One region of the Streptomyces sp. NPDC050528 genome, then DNA from elsewhere that is predicted to be linked to it. Evidence: predicted binding sites of a transcription regulator. Region 1 holds the regulator's gene; each other region holds the start of a gene.
The links. The regulator HrcA, encoded in region 1, represses chaperone genes, less so after heat shock. The targets are predictions, from matches to a motif close to TTNGCACTCNGNNNNNCNGAGTGCNAA.

Region 1 (3,354 bases):
TGGCCCACGACGAGCGCGTGCTCACTGGTGACCGACTGCGCGATGCGCCACTCCTTGGTGCCCGGCACCAAGTGGTCCACCAGGATGCCCAGCCGCGCGTCCGGACCGGGACCGAACTCCGCGACGATCGACGGGAGATCGTCGACGCCCTCCAGGTACTCGACCACCACGCCCTCGATACGCAGGTCGTCGCCCCACACCCGCTCGACGAGTTCGGCGTCGTGCCGCCCCTCGACGTAGATCCGCCCGGCGCGAGCCACACGCGCGCGTGCACCGGGGACGGCCACCGAACCGGACGCCGTACGAGTGGGCCGTAGCGGACTCGACACGGGCTTCACCAGGGTCACCACCCTGCCCTCCAGCAGGAAGCCCCTCGGTTCCAGCGGGAACACCCGGTGTTTGCCGAAGCGGTCCTCCAGGGTGACCGTGCCGGCCTCGCAGCGGATCACCGCGCCGCAGAAACCGGTGCCCGGCTCCTCGACCACCAGGCCCGGATCCGCGGGGACCTCGGGGGCCGGCTTGGGCTTCTTCCACGGTGGGGTCAGGTCGGCGGAGTACTGGCGCATTCGGATGACGATAGGAGAACCGGGGCGACCGCCGTCACGACACGCCGAAACGCGTTGCCAACGCGTCCCGTTGGGCCCGCACGAACCCCGCGTCCACCACCGCTCCGTGACCGGGCACGTACAGCGCGTCCTCCCCGCCCAGGGAGAGGAGCCGGTCGAGCGCCGCAGGCCAGAGCGCCGGAACCGCGTCCGGGCCCGCCTGCGGTTCGCCTGACTCCTCGACCAGATCGCCGCAGAAGACGATCGGGCGGGAGCCGGGGACCAGGACAGCCAGGTCGTGGGCCGTGTGTCCGGGGCCGACGTTCGCGAGCGTGATCTGTCGGTCGTCGCCCAGGGGGAGCGTCAACTCGTCCGGCACCAGGTGACGCGGGTACGTCAGGGCGGCTACGGCCTCGTCGGCCACGCGTGCGTGGAGGCCGTTTTTGATCGCGTCCGCACGCAGGTCCGCCCGCTCCTCCGTCAACACCCGCTCCACGCCCACCGCACCGAACACCTCCGCGTCCGCGAACTCCGCCGCCCCGAAGACGTGGTCGAAATGGGCGTGGGTGAGCGCGAGATGGGTCACAGCGTGACCGGCGAGCGCCCGCGCCTCCGTACGCAACCGCGCGCCCTCCGCCAGGCTCGACCCCGCGTCGATCATCAGCGCCGCGTCCCCGCCGATCACCAGCCCGACCGTGCAGTCCCAGCCAGGCAGCCGGCAGCGGCCCACGCCGTCCGTCAGCCGTTCCCACCCGAGCCCTTCCCAAGTCACCGTCACACGGCGACGCTAACGGTGACGGCACCTACGGCGTGACATCGCAGGACCGGCCTTGCCCGAGGTGTGCCTCACGGCCGTACACTGGCCGGGGAAGGCTGGCACTCACGCGCACAGAGTGCCAGGAAAGGGCGGGCTCGCGACAAGCGGCGACAAAGGCGACCAGAACTGGAGGTGTGCGCGATGCTCAGCGAACGCAGGCTTCAGGTGCTGCGCGCCATCGTCCAGGACTATGTCGGCACCGAGGAGCCGGTGGGGTCCAAGGCGCTCACCGAGCGGCACAGCCTCGGCGTCTCCCCGGCGACCGTGCGCAACGACATGGCGGCCCTGGAGGACGAGGGCTACATCGCCCAGCCGCACACGAGTGCCGGGCGCATCCCGACCGACAAGGGCTACCGGCTCTTCGTCGACAAGCTCGCCGGCGTCAAGCCGATGACCGGCCCCGAGCGCAAGGCGATCCAGAACTTCCTCGACGGTGCCGTGGACCTCGACGACGTCGTGGGCCGTACGGTACGGCTGCTCGCGCAGCTCACCCGGCAGGTCGCCGTCGTGCAGTATCCGTCCCTGACCCGCTCGACCGTCCGGCACGTGGAGCTGCTGTCGCTGGCCCCCGCGCGCGTGATGCTCGTGCTGATCACCGACACCGGGCGGGTCGAGCAGCGCATGGTCGACTGCCCGGCACCCTTCGGGGAGAGCTCGCTCGCGGATCTGCGCGCGCGGCTCAACAGCCGGATCGCGGCCCGCCGCTTCGCGGACGTACCGCTGCTCGTGCAGGACCTGCCGGAGGCCTTCGAGGCCGAGGACCGCGGCACGGTCGCGACGGTGCTCTCCACCCTCCTGGAGACCCTCGTCGAGGAGACCGAGGAGCGACTGATGATCGGCGGCACCGCCAATCTCACCCGCTTCGGACATGACTTTCCCCTCACCATCCGCCCCATCCTGGAAGCCCTTGAGGAGCAGGTCGTCCTCCTCAAGTTGCTTGGTGAGGCGGGGGATTCGGGCATGACCGTACGGATCGGTCATGAGAACGCCTACGAGGGACTCAACTCCACGTCGGTGGTGTCGGTCGGCTACGGTTCGGGCGGCGAGGCAGTCGCCAAGCTAGGCGTGGTCGGACCGACCCGCATGGATTACCCGGGAACGATGGGAGCGGTACGCGCAGTGGCACGGTACGTCGGACAGATCCTGGCGGAGTCCTAAGTGGCCACGGACTACTACGCCGTTCTCGGCGTGCGTCGCGACGCGTCGCAGGATGAGATCAAGAAGGCCTTCCGTAGGCTCGCGCGCGAGCTGCACCCGGACGTGAATCCGGATCCGAAGACCCAGGAGCGGTTCAAGGAGATCAACGCCGCTTACGAGGTGCTCTCGGACCCGCAGAAGAAGCAGGTCTACGACCTCGGCGGCGACCCCCTCTCGCAGGCGGGCGGCGCCGCGGGCGGCTTCGGCCAGGGCGGCTTCGGGAACTTCTCGGACATCATGGACGCGTTCTTCGGCACGGCGTCGCAGCGCGGACCGCGCTCGCGCACCCGCCGCGGCCAGGACGCGATGATCCGGCTGGAGATCGAGCTCGACGAGGCGGCCTTCGGTACGACGAAGGACATCCAGGTCGACACGGCCGTCGTCTGCAACACCTGCAACGGCGAGGGCGCGGCCCCCGGCACCTCCGCGCAGACCTGTGACATGTGTCGCGGTCGCGGTGAGGTCTCGCAGGTGACCCGGTCCTTCCTGGGCCAGGTCATGACGTCCCGCCCGTGCCCCCAGTGCCAGGGCTTCGGCACGGTCGTGCCGACGCCGTGCCCGGAGTGCGCCGGTGACGGCCGCGTCCGCTCGCGGCGCACGCTCACGGTCAAGATCCCGGCCGGTGTGGACAACGGCACGCGGATCCAGCTCGCGGGCGAGGGCGAGGTCGGCCCCGGCGGCGGCCCCGCCGGCGACCTGTACGTCGAGATCCACGAGCTGCCGCACGCGATGTTCCAGCGCCGCGGCGACGACCTGCACTGCACGGTCACCCTCCCGATGACGGCGGCGGCCCTC
Region 2 (3,354 bases), on a different contig from region 1:
GCGGCGGGGTCGTCAACGTGGCATCGGTCGCGGCCTTCGTACCGCGCGGGACGTACGGCGCCTCGAAGGCGTGGGTCGTGCAGTTCACGCAGGGCGCGGCCAAGGACCTGGCGGGCAGTGGCGTACGGCTGATGGCGCTGGCGCCCGGTTTTGTGCGGACCGAGTTCCACGAGCGGGCCGGGATGGGCACGGACAACATCCCGAACTGGATGTGGCTGGACGCGGACAAGCTGGTCGCGGCGGCGCTCGCGGATCTGGCGCGCGGCAAGACGCTGTCGATCCCGGACCCGCGGTACAAGGCGCTGATGGGCCTGGTGAAGATCACTCCGCAGGCGGTGCTGGGCGGGGTCACCTCGAAGACCGGGCGGAAGTACGGGCCGCAGTGACGGCAGCCGCCTCGATGACGGCGGCCACGGTGACGAAGGTTCCGGCGGAACGCGAAGGCCCGGCTCCCCCAGAGGGGCGCCGGGCCTTCGACGTACACGTCCTACGGGTTCACCGACTGGCGTCAGTGGGAGTGGCCGTGGCCGTGACCACCGGCGGCCGGCTCCTCCTCTTCCTTCTTCTCGACGACCAGGGTCTCGGTCGTGAGGAGGAGGGAGGCGATGGAGGCGGCGTTCTCCAGGGCGGAGCGGGTGACCTTGACCGGGTCGATGACGCCGGCCTTCACCAGGTCGCCGTACTCGCCGGTCGCGGCGTTGAAGCCCTGGCCGGGCTCCAGGTCGGCGACCTTGGCGGTGATGACGTAGCCCTCCAGGCCGGCGTTCTCGGCGATCCAGCGCAGCGGCTCGACGACCGCGCGGCGCACGACCGCGACACCGGTGGCCTCGTCGCCGGTCTTGTCGAGGTTGCCCTCGAGGACCTTGGCGGCGTGCACCAGAGCGGAGCCACCACCGGAGACGATGCCCTCCTCGACCGCGGCGCGGGTCGCGGAGATGGCGTCCTCCAGACGGTGCTTCTTCTCCTTGAGCTCCACCTCGGTGGCGGCGCCCACCTTGATCACGCACACGCCGCCGGCCAGCTTCGCGAGGCGCTCCTGGAGCTTCTCGCGGTCCCAGTCGGAGTCCGTGTTCTCGATCTCGGCCTTGATCTGGTTGACGCGGCCCGCGACCTCGGAGGAGTCGCCGGCACCGTCGACGACGGTCGTGTCGTCCTTGGTGACCGTCACGCGGCGGGCGGAGCCCAGCACGTCCAGGCCGACCTGGTCGAGCTTGAGGCCGACCTCCTCGGCGATGACCTGACCGCCGGTGAGGGTGGCGAGGTCGCCGAGCATCGCCTTGCGGCGGTCGCCGAAGCCGGGGGCCTTGACCGCGACCGCGTTGAACGTGCCGCGGATCTTGTTCACGACCAGGGTCGACAGGGCCTCGCCCTCGACGTCCTCGGCGATGATCAGCAGCGGCTTGGAGGCGTTGGCCTGGATGACCTTCTCCAGCAGCGGCAGCAGGTCCTGGATGGAGCTGATCTTGCCCTGGTGGATCAGGATGTACGGGTCTTCGAGGACCGCTTCCATGCGCTCCTGGTCCGTCACGAAGTACGGCGACAGGTAGCCCTTGTCGAAGGCCATGCCCTCGGTGAAGTCCAGCTCCAGACCGAAGGTGTTGGACTCCTCGACGGTGATGACACCGTCCTTGCCGACCTTGTCCATCGCCTCGGCGATGAGCTCGCCGACCTGGCTGTCCTGCGCGGACAGACCGGCGACGGCGGCGATGTCGGCCTTGTCGTCGATCGGCCGCGCGGTGGCGAGCAGCTCGTCGGAGATGGCCTTGACGGCGGCGTCGATGCCCTTCTTCAGGGCGGCCGGGGAAGCACCCGCGGCGACGTTGCGCAGGCCCTCGCGTACGAGCGCCTGGGCGAGCACGGTGGCGGTGGTGGTGCCGTCACCCGCGATGTCGTTGGTCTTGGTCGCCACCTCCTTCACCAGCTGGGCACCGAGGTTCTCGTACGGGTCCTCCAGCTCGACCTCGCGGGCGATGGTGACACCGTCGTTGGTGATGGTGGGGGCGCCGAACTTCTTGTCGATGACGACGTTGCGGCCCTTGGGGCCGATCGTCACCTTGACCGTGTCGGCAAGCTTGTTGACGCCGCGCTCGAGGGCGCGACGGGCGTCCTCGTCGAACTTCAGGATCTTCGCCATGGGAGCGGTTCAGCCCTCTCGGAAAACGTGGGTGAAACGAACTACGCCCCCGACGCCCGGCTTCATAAGGTCGCGGGGGCCAGGGGCGCAGCTCAAAACAGAATGTGCTTCAGATGGTGCTTGAAGCGAGGTGAACTACTTCTCGATGATCGCGAGCACGTCGCGAGCCGAGAGGACGAGGTATTCCTCGCCGCTGTACTTCACTTCGGTGCCGCCGTACTTGCTGTACAGCACGATGTCGCCGGTCTTGACGTCGAGCGGCAGGCGCTCGCCGTTCTCGAAGCGACCCGGGCCCACCGCGAGGACGACGCCCTCCTGGGGCTTCTCCTTCGCGGTGTCCGGGATGACCAGGCCAGAGGCCGTGGTCTGCTCGGCGTCGAGCGGCTGGACCACAATGCGGTCCTCGAGCGGCTTGATGGCAACCTTGGAGCTGGCGGTCGTCACGATCCGACCTCCCCCTTCGGAGATCTCACGGGGTTAACTGTCTGAGGTGGCGACCAGGTGGATCCGTCGTCGCGGGTGCCGGACCTGCCCGTCGCTATTGGCACTCTCCAGGGGGGAGTGCCAGGTCTGAGACTATGACTGCGATTAGCACTCGGTCAAGCGGAGTGCCAATGCCCGCGGCGCTTGAGCGGAATTTCCCCGTCGCCCTGAGCTGTCCGGCGGGCCTGTGCTTGGTTGCCGCCGCCCCTGGGGGCTGCGCCCCGAGACCCCCGCTATCGGCCTGGACGGCCTCGTCCTCAAACGCCGGACGGGCTGAAGTGTGCCGACCGGCACCGAACTCTTCCCGCGCTAGTCCGCCGTGCATCCCCAGTAGCCGATCTCGGCCGGCTCGCCCTCGCGATAGAGGATCGTGCAGCGACCGCTCCCACGGCCCGGGAAGGACAGAACCCAGGTGCGCAGGGCCGCGACCCATTGCTCGCGGGTGGGTCTGCCGTCCGGCGCCCAGTCGCGCACCTCGTCCTCGGTCAGTGGCCGCATCATGGCGAAGTCGTCCCCGGACCCGGCGTCGACGAGGTCGTAGAAGTCGAGCACGGAGGACGTGCCGCCCGTCAGGATGTACTCCCGCCAGCCGTCGTCCTCCCACAGATCGACGATGTCCCGACCCGGGAACCCGTGGTCGTCCATGGCCAGTTCCTGTTCCTGCGCCTGCCGGAACGCCGACTCGAGATCCTTCTGGTACGACCCCGTCGAGGTCCACTGGCTGCCACCCACCGCAA
Region 3 (3,354 bases), on a different contig from region 1:
CTCCGCACCTACACCGGCGGGCAGGCTGAAGTTACCGCCGAAGGTGCCACCCTCGCCGAGGTCATCACCGACCTTGAGAAGAACCACGCCGGGATCTCCGCCCGCGTCCTGGACGATCAGGGCAAGCTGCGGCGGTTCGTCAACGTGTACGTGAACGATGACGACGTGCGGTTCGAGCAGGGGCTGGAGACGGCCACTCCGGACGGGGCCGGGGTGTCGATCATTCCGGCCGTCGCCGGCGGCTGATAATTACCCTCGGTAACGCCGATTACCAAGAGTTCATCGAATTGCCCCCTCCGTGAGAGAAGCGGAGGGGGCAATTCTGCATGGTTGAGCGGGGTACAGTTGGGGAACGCGCTCCACTCCGCATGCCGGACGCATATGAGTACCGGCTCCGCGTGCGATGAGAAGCAGCCAAAGTGTGCATTCCTTTTGCGCGTTATGTTCCCTTTATGGGGCCCGACTTGCCCTGAAGTCGGACGAATTCTCCGTATATTCCCGACCGGTCCTGCCCGGAATTCTCGTCGGATTGACCTGTTGCAGACGGCAGTTGGACGGATACATTCGGCCGCGGTCGACGCGTTCCGGCGCACGCCCCCAATCCTGTGGGGGGTGAGGTCTGACCCGGATCCGCGAAGTGCGGGTCCGTGCAAGGGCCAGTAATAGGGGAGTTAGGCATGGCTCAGGGCACCGTCAAATGGTTCAACGCGGAGAAGGGGTACGGCTTCATCGCGGTCGACGGTGGTGCGGATGTTTTCGTCCACTACAGCGCGATTCAGATGGACGGCTACCGCACCCTGGAAGAGGGTCAGCGGGTCGATTTCGAGATCTCGCAGGGTCAGAAGGGGCCGCAGGCGGACATGGTCCGGCTCGCGACCGGCTGAAGCACGCGCCGACGAACAGCAGCGACGTTCTTCGTTCCTCACCGAAGGGCTCGTACTCCTGGGGGGTCACCTCCTGGGGTACGGGCCCTTCGGCATGCCCGGAGCGGCGGCCGGGGTGGGGGCCGTCAAGAGGGCCGGGGTGGGTGCCAGAACCTGGGAGCCGCTTGCACTCGACCATGCCGAGTGCTAATCATTGGCGTTAGCACTCTGAAGGTGAGAGTGATAACGAAGGATCGGGTCGGTGAGGCCCGCAGGCCAGGTGGCGCAAGGAGCCACGGGGCAGGCGAGCCGTCCGTCGCGGGCGCCAGCGCGGTCCGGAGCAATCCACCCCAGTCCGGGAGGACCACTTCACATGGCCAAGATCATCGCGTTCGACGAGGAGGCGCGGCGAGGCCTTGAGCGCGGCATGAACCAGCTCGCCGACGCCGTCAAGGTCACCCTCGGCCCCAAGGGCCGCAACGTCGTCCTTGAGAAGAAGTGGGGCGCCCCCACGATCACCAACGATGGTGTCTCCATCGCCAAGGAGATCGAGCTGGAGGACCCGTACGAGAAGATCGGCGCCGAGCTGGTCAAGGAAGTCGCCAAGAAGACGGACGACGTCGCCGGCGACGGTACGACCACCGCGACCGTGCTCGCCCAGGCCCTTGTCAAGGAAGGCCTGCGCAACGTAGCCGCGGGCGCCAACCCGATGGCCCTCAAGCGCGGTATCGAGAAGGCCGTCGAGGCCGTCTCCGGTGCCCTCCTTGAGCAGGCCAAGGACGTGGAGACCAAGGAGCAGATCGCTTCTACGGCCTCCATCTCCGCCGCCGACACCCAGATCGGCGAGCTCATCGCCGAGGCGATGGACAAGGTCGGCAAGGAAGGCGTCATCACCGTCGAGGAGTCCCAGACCTTCGGTCTGGAGCTGGAGCTCACCGAGGGTATGCGCTTCGACAAGGGCTACATCTCGGCGTACTTCGCCACCGACATGGAGCGTATGGAGGCCGTCCTCGACGACCCGTACATCCTGATCGCCAACTCGAAGATCGCCAACGTCAAGGACCTGCTCCCGCTCCTGGAGAAGGTCATGCAGTCGGGCAAGCCGCTGCTGATCATCGCCGAGGACGTCGAGGGCGAGGCCCTGTCCACGCTGGTCGTCAACAAGATCCGCGGCACCTTCAAGTCCGTCGCCGTCAAGGCTCCGGGCTTCGGTGACCGTCGCAAGGCCATGCTCGGCGACATCGCCATCCTCACGGGCGGCGAGGTCATCTCCGAGGAGGTCGGCCTCAAGCTGGAGAACGCGACCGTGGATCTCCTCGGCCGCGCCCGCAAGGTCGTCATCACCAAGGACGAGACGACGATCGTCGACGGCTCGGGCTCGGCGGACCAGGTTGCCGGTCGCGTCAACCAGATCCGCGCCGAGATCGAGAACAGCGACTCGGACTACGACCGCGAGAAGCTCCAGGAGCGCCTCGCCAAGCTCGCCGGCGGCGTCGCCGTCATCAAGGCGGGCGCGGCCACCGAGGTCGAGCTCAAGGAGCGCAAGCACCGCATCGAGGACGCCGTTCGCAACGCGAAGGCGGCCGTCGAGGAGGGCATCGTCGCCGGTGGCGGCGTCGCGCTCATCCAGGCGGGCCACGTCTTCGAGAAGCTCGAGCTCGAAGGTGACGAGGCCACGGGTGCCGCGATCGTGAAGCTGGCCCTGGAGGCCCCGCTGAAGCAGATCGCCGTCAACGGTGGTCTCGAAGGCGGAGTCGTCGTCGAGAAGGTCCGCAACCTGCCCATCGGTCACGGCCTCAACGCCGCGTCCGGTGAGTACGTGGACATGATCGCCGAGGGCATCATCGACCCGGCGAAGGTCACGCGCTCTGCCCTGCAGAACGCCGCGTCCATCGCCGCGCTCTTCCTCACCACCGAGGCCGTCATCGCCGACAAGCCCGAGAAGGCCGGTGCCGGCGCGGGCGCCGGTGGCGGCATGCCGGGCGGTGACATGGACTTCTGATCGACCTCTGGTTGATCAACGGTCTTACCGAGGGCGGCACTTCCTGTTCCGGCAGGGGGTGCCGCCCTCGGGCGTTTCCGGGGTCTGCGTGTCCGGGATCACAGGCCGAGGTGCCGGGCGGTCGGAATGAGGGGCTTGGCCGGGTGGTTGTTGTTGACGCATGATCGATGCATACGCACATACCGTCCGGTACCCGAGGAGCCCCCACACGTGTCTACGACCGCCCCCGCATCCCGAGCGGCCGAAGTCCTCGCCCGCCCGATCACCCTCAACGGCCTGACCGTCCCGAACCGGATCGTCATGGCGCCGATGACCCGGCAGTTCTCGCCGGGTGGCATCCCCGGTGAGGACGTGGTGTCGTACTACGCCCGCCGGGCCGCCGCAGGTGTCGGTCTCATCGTCACCGAGGGGACCTACGTCGGTCATGAGTCGGCCGGGCAGAGTGACGACATCCCGCGCTTCCACGGCGCGGAGCAGCTCGCGGGCTGG

Region 2: groES (co-chaperone GroES) is a predicted target of HrcA. The motif match lies at 2,723-2,749, and genes of this name have one in related genera.
Region 3: groL (chaperonin GroEL) is a predicted target of HrcA. The motif match lies at 1,048-1,074, and genes of this name have one in related genera.

The regions. Positions count from the first base shown of each region.
Region 1 is NZ_JBITHH010000010.1:445,484-448,837, forward strand. It holds gene ACIBK4_RS33395 (DUF3097 domain-containing protein) at 1-566, opposite strand, end outside; gene ACIBK4_RS33400 (MBL fold metallo-hydrolase) at 601-1,323, opposite strand; gene hrcA (heat-inducible transcriptional repressor HrcA) at 1,504-2,520, shown strand; gene dnaJ (molecular chaperone DnaJ) at 2,521-3,354, shown strand, end outside.
Region 2 is NZ_JBITHH010000001.1:1,393,165-1,396,518, forward strand. It holds gene ACIBK4_RS06415 (SDR family NAD(P)-dependent oxidoreductase) at 1-386, shown strand, start outside; gene groL (chaperonin GroEL) at 509-2,134, opposite strand; gene groES (co-chaperone GroES) at 2,270-2,578, opposite strand; gene ACIBK4_RS06430 (hypothetical protein) at 2,927-3,349, opposite strand.
Region 3 is NZ_JBITHH010000005.1:502,855-506,208, reverse strand. It holds gene ACIBK4_RS20550 (MoaD/ThiS family protein) at 1-246, shown strand, start outside; gene ACIBK4_RS20545 (cold-shock protein) at 678-884, shown strand; gene groL (chaperonin GroEL) at 1,237-2,865, shown strand; gene ACIBK4_RS20535 (NADH:flavin oxidoreductase) at 3,076-3,354, shown strand, end outside.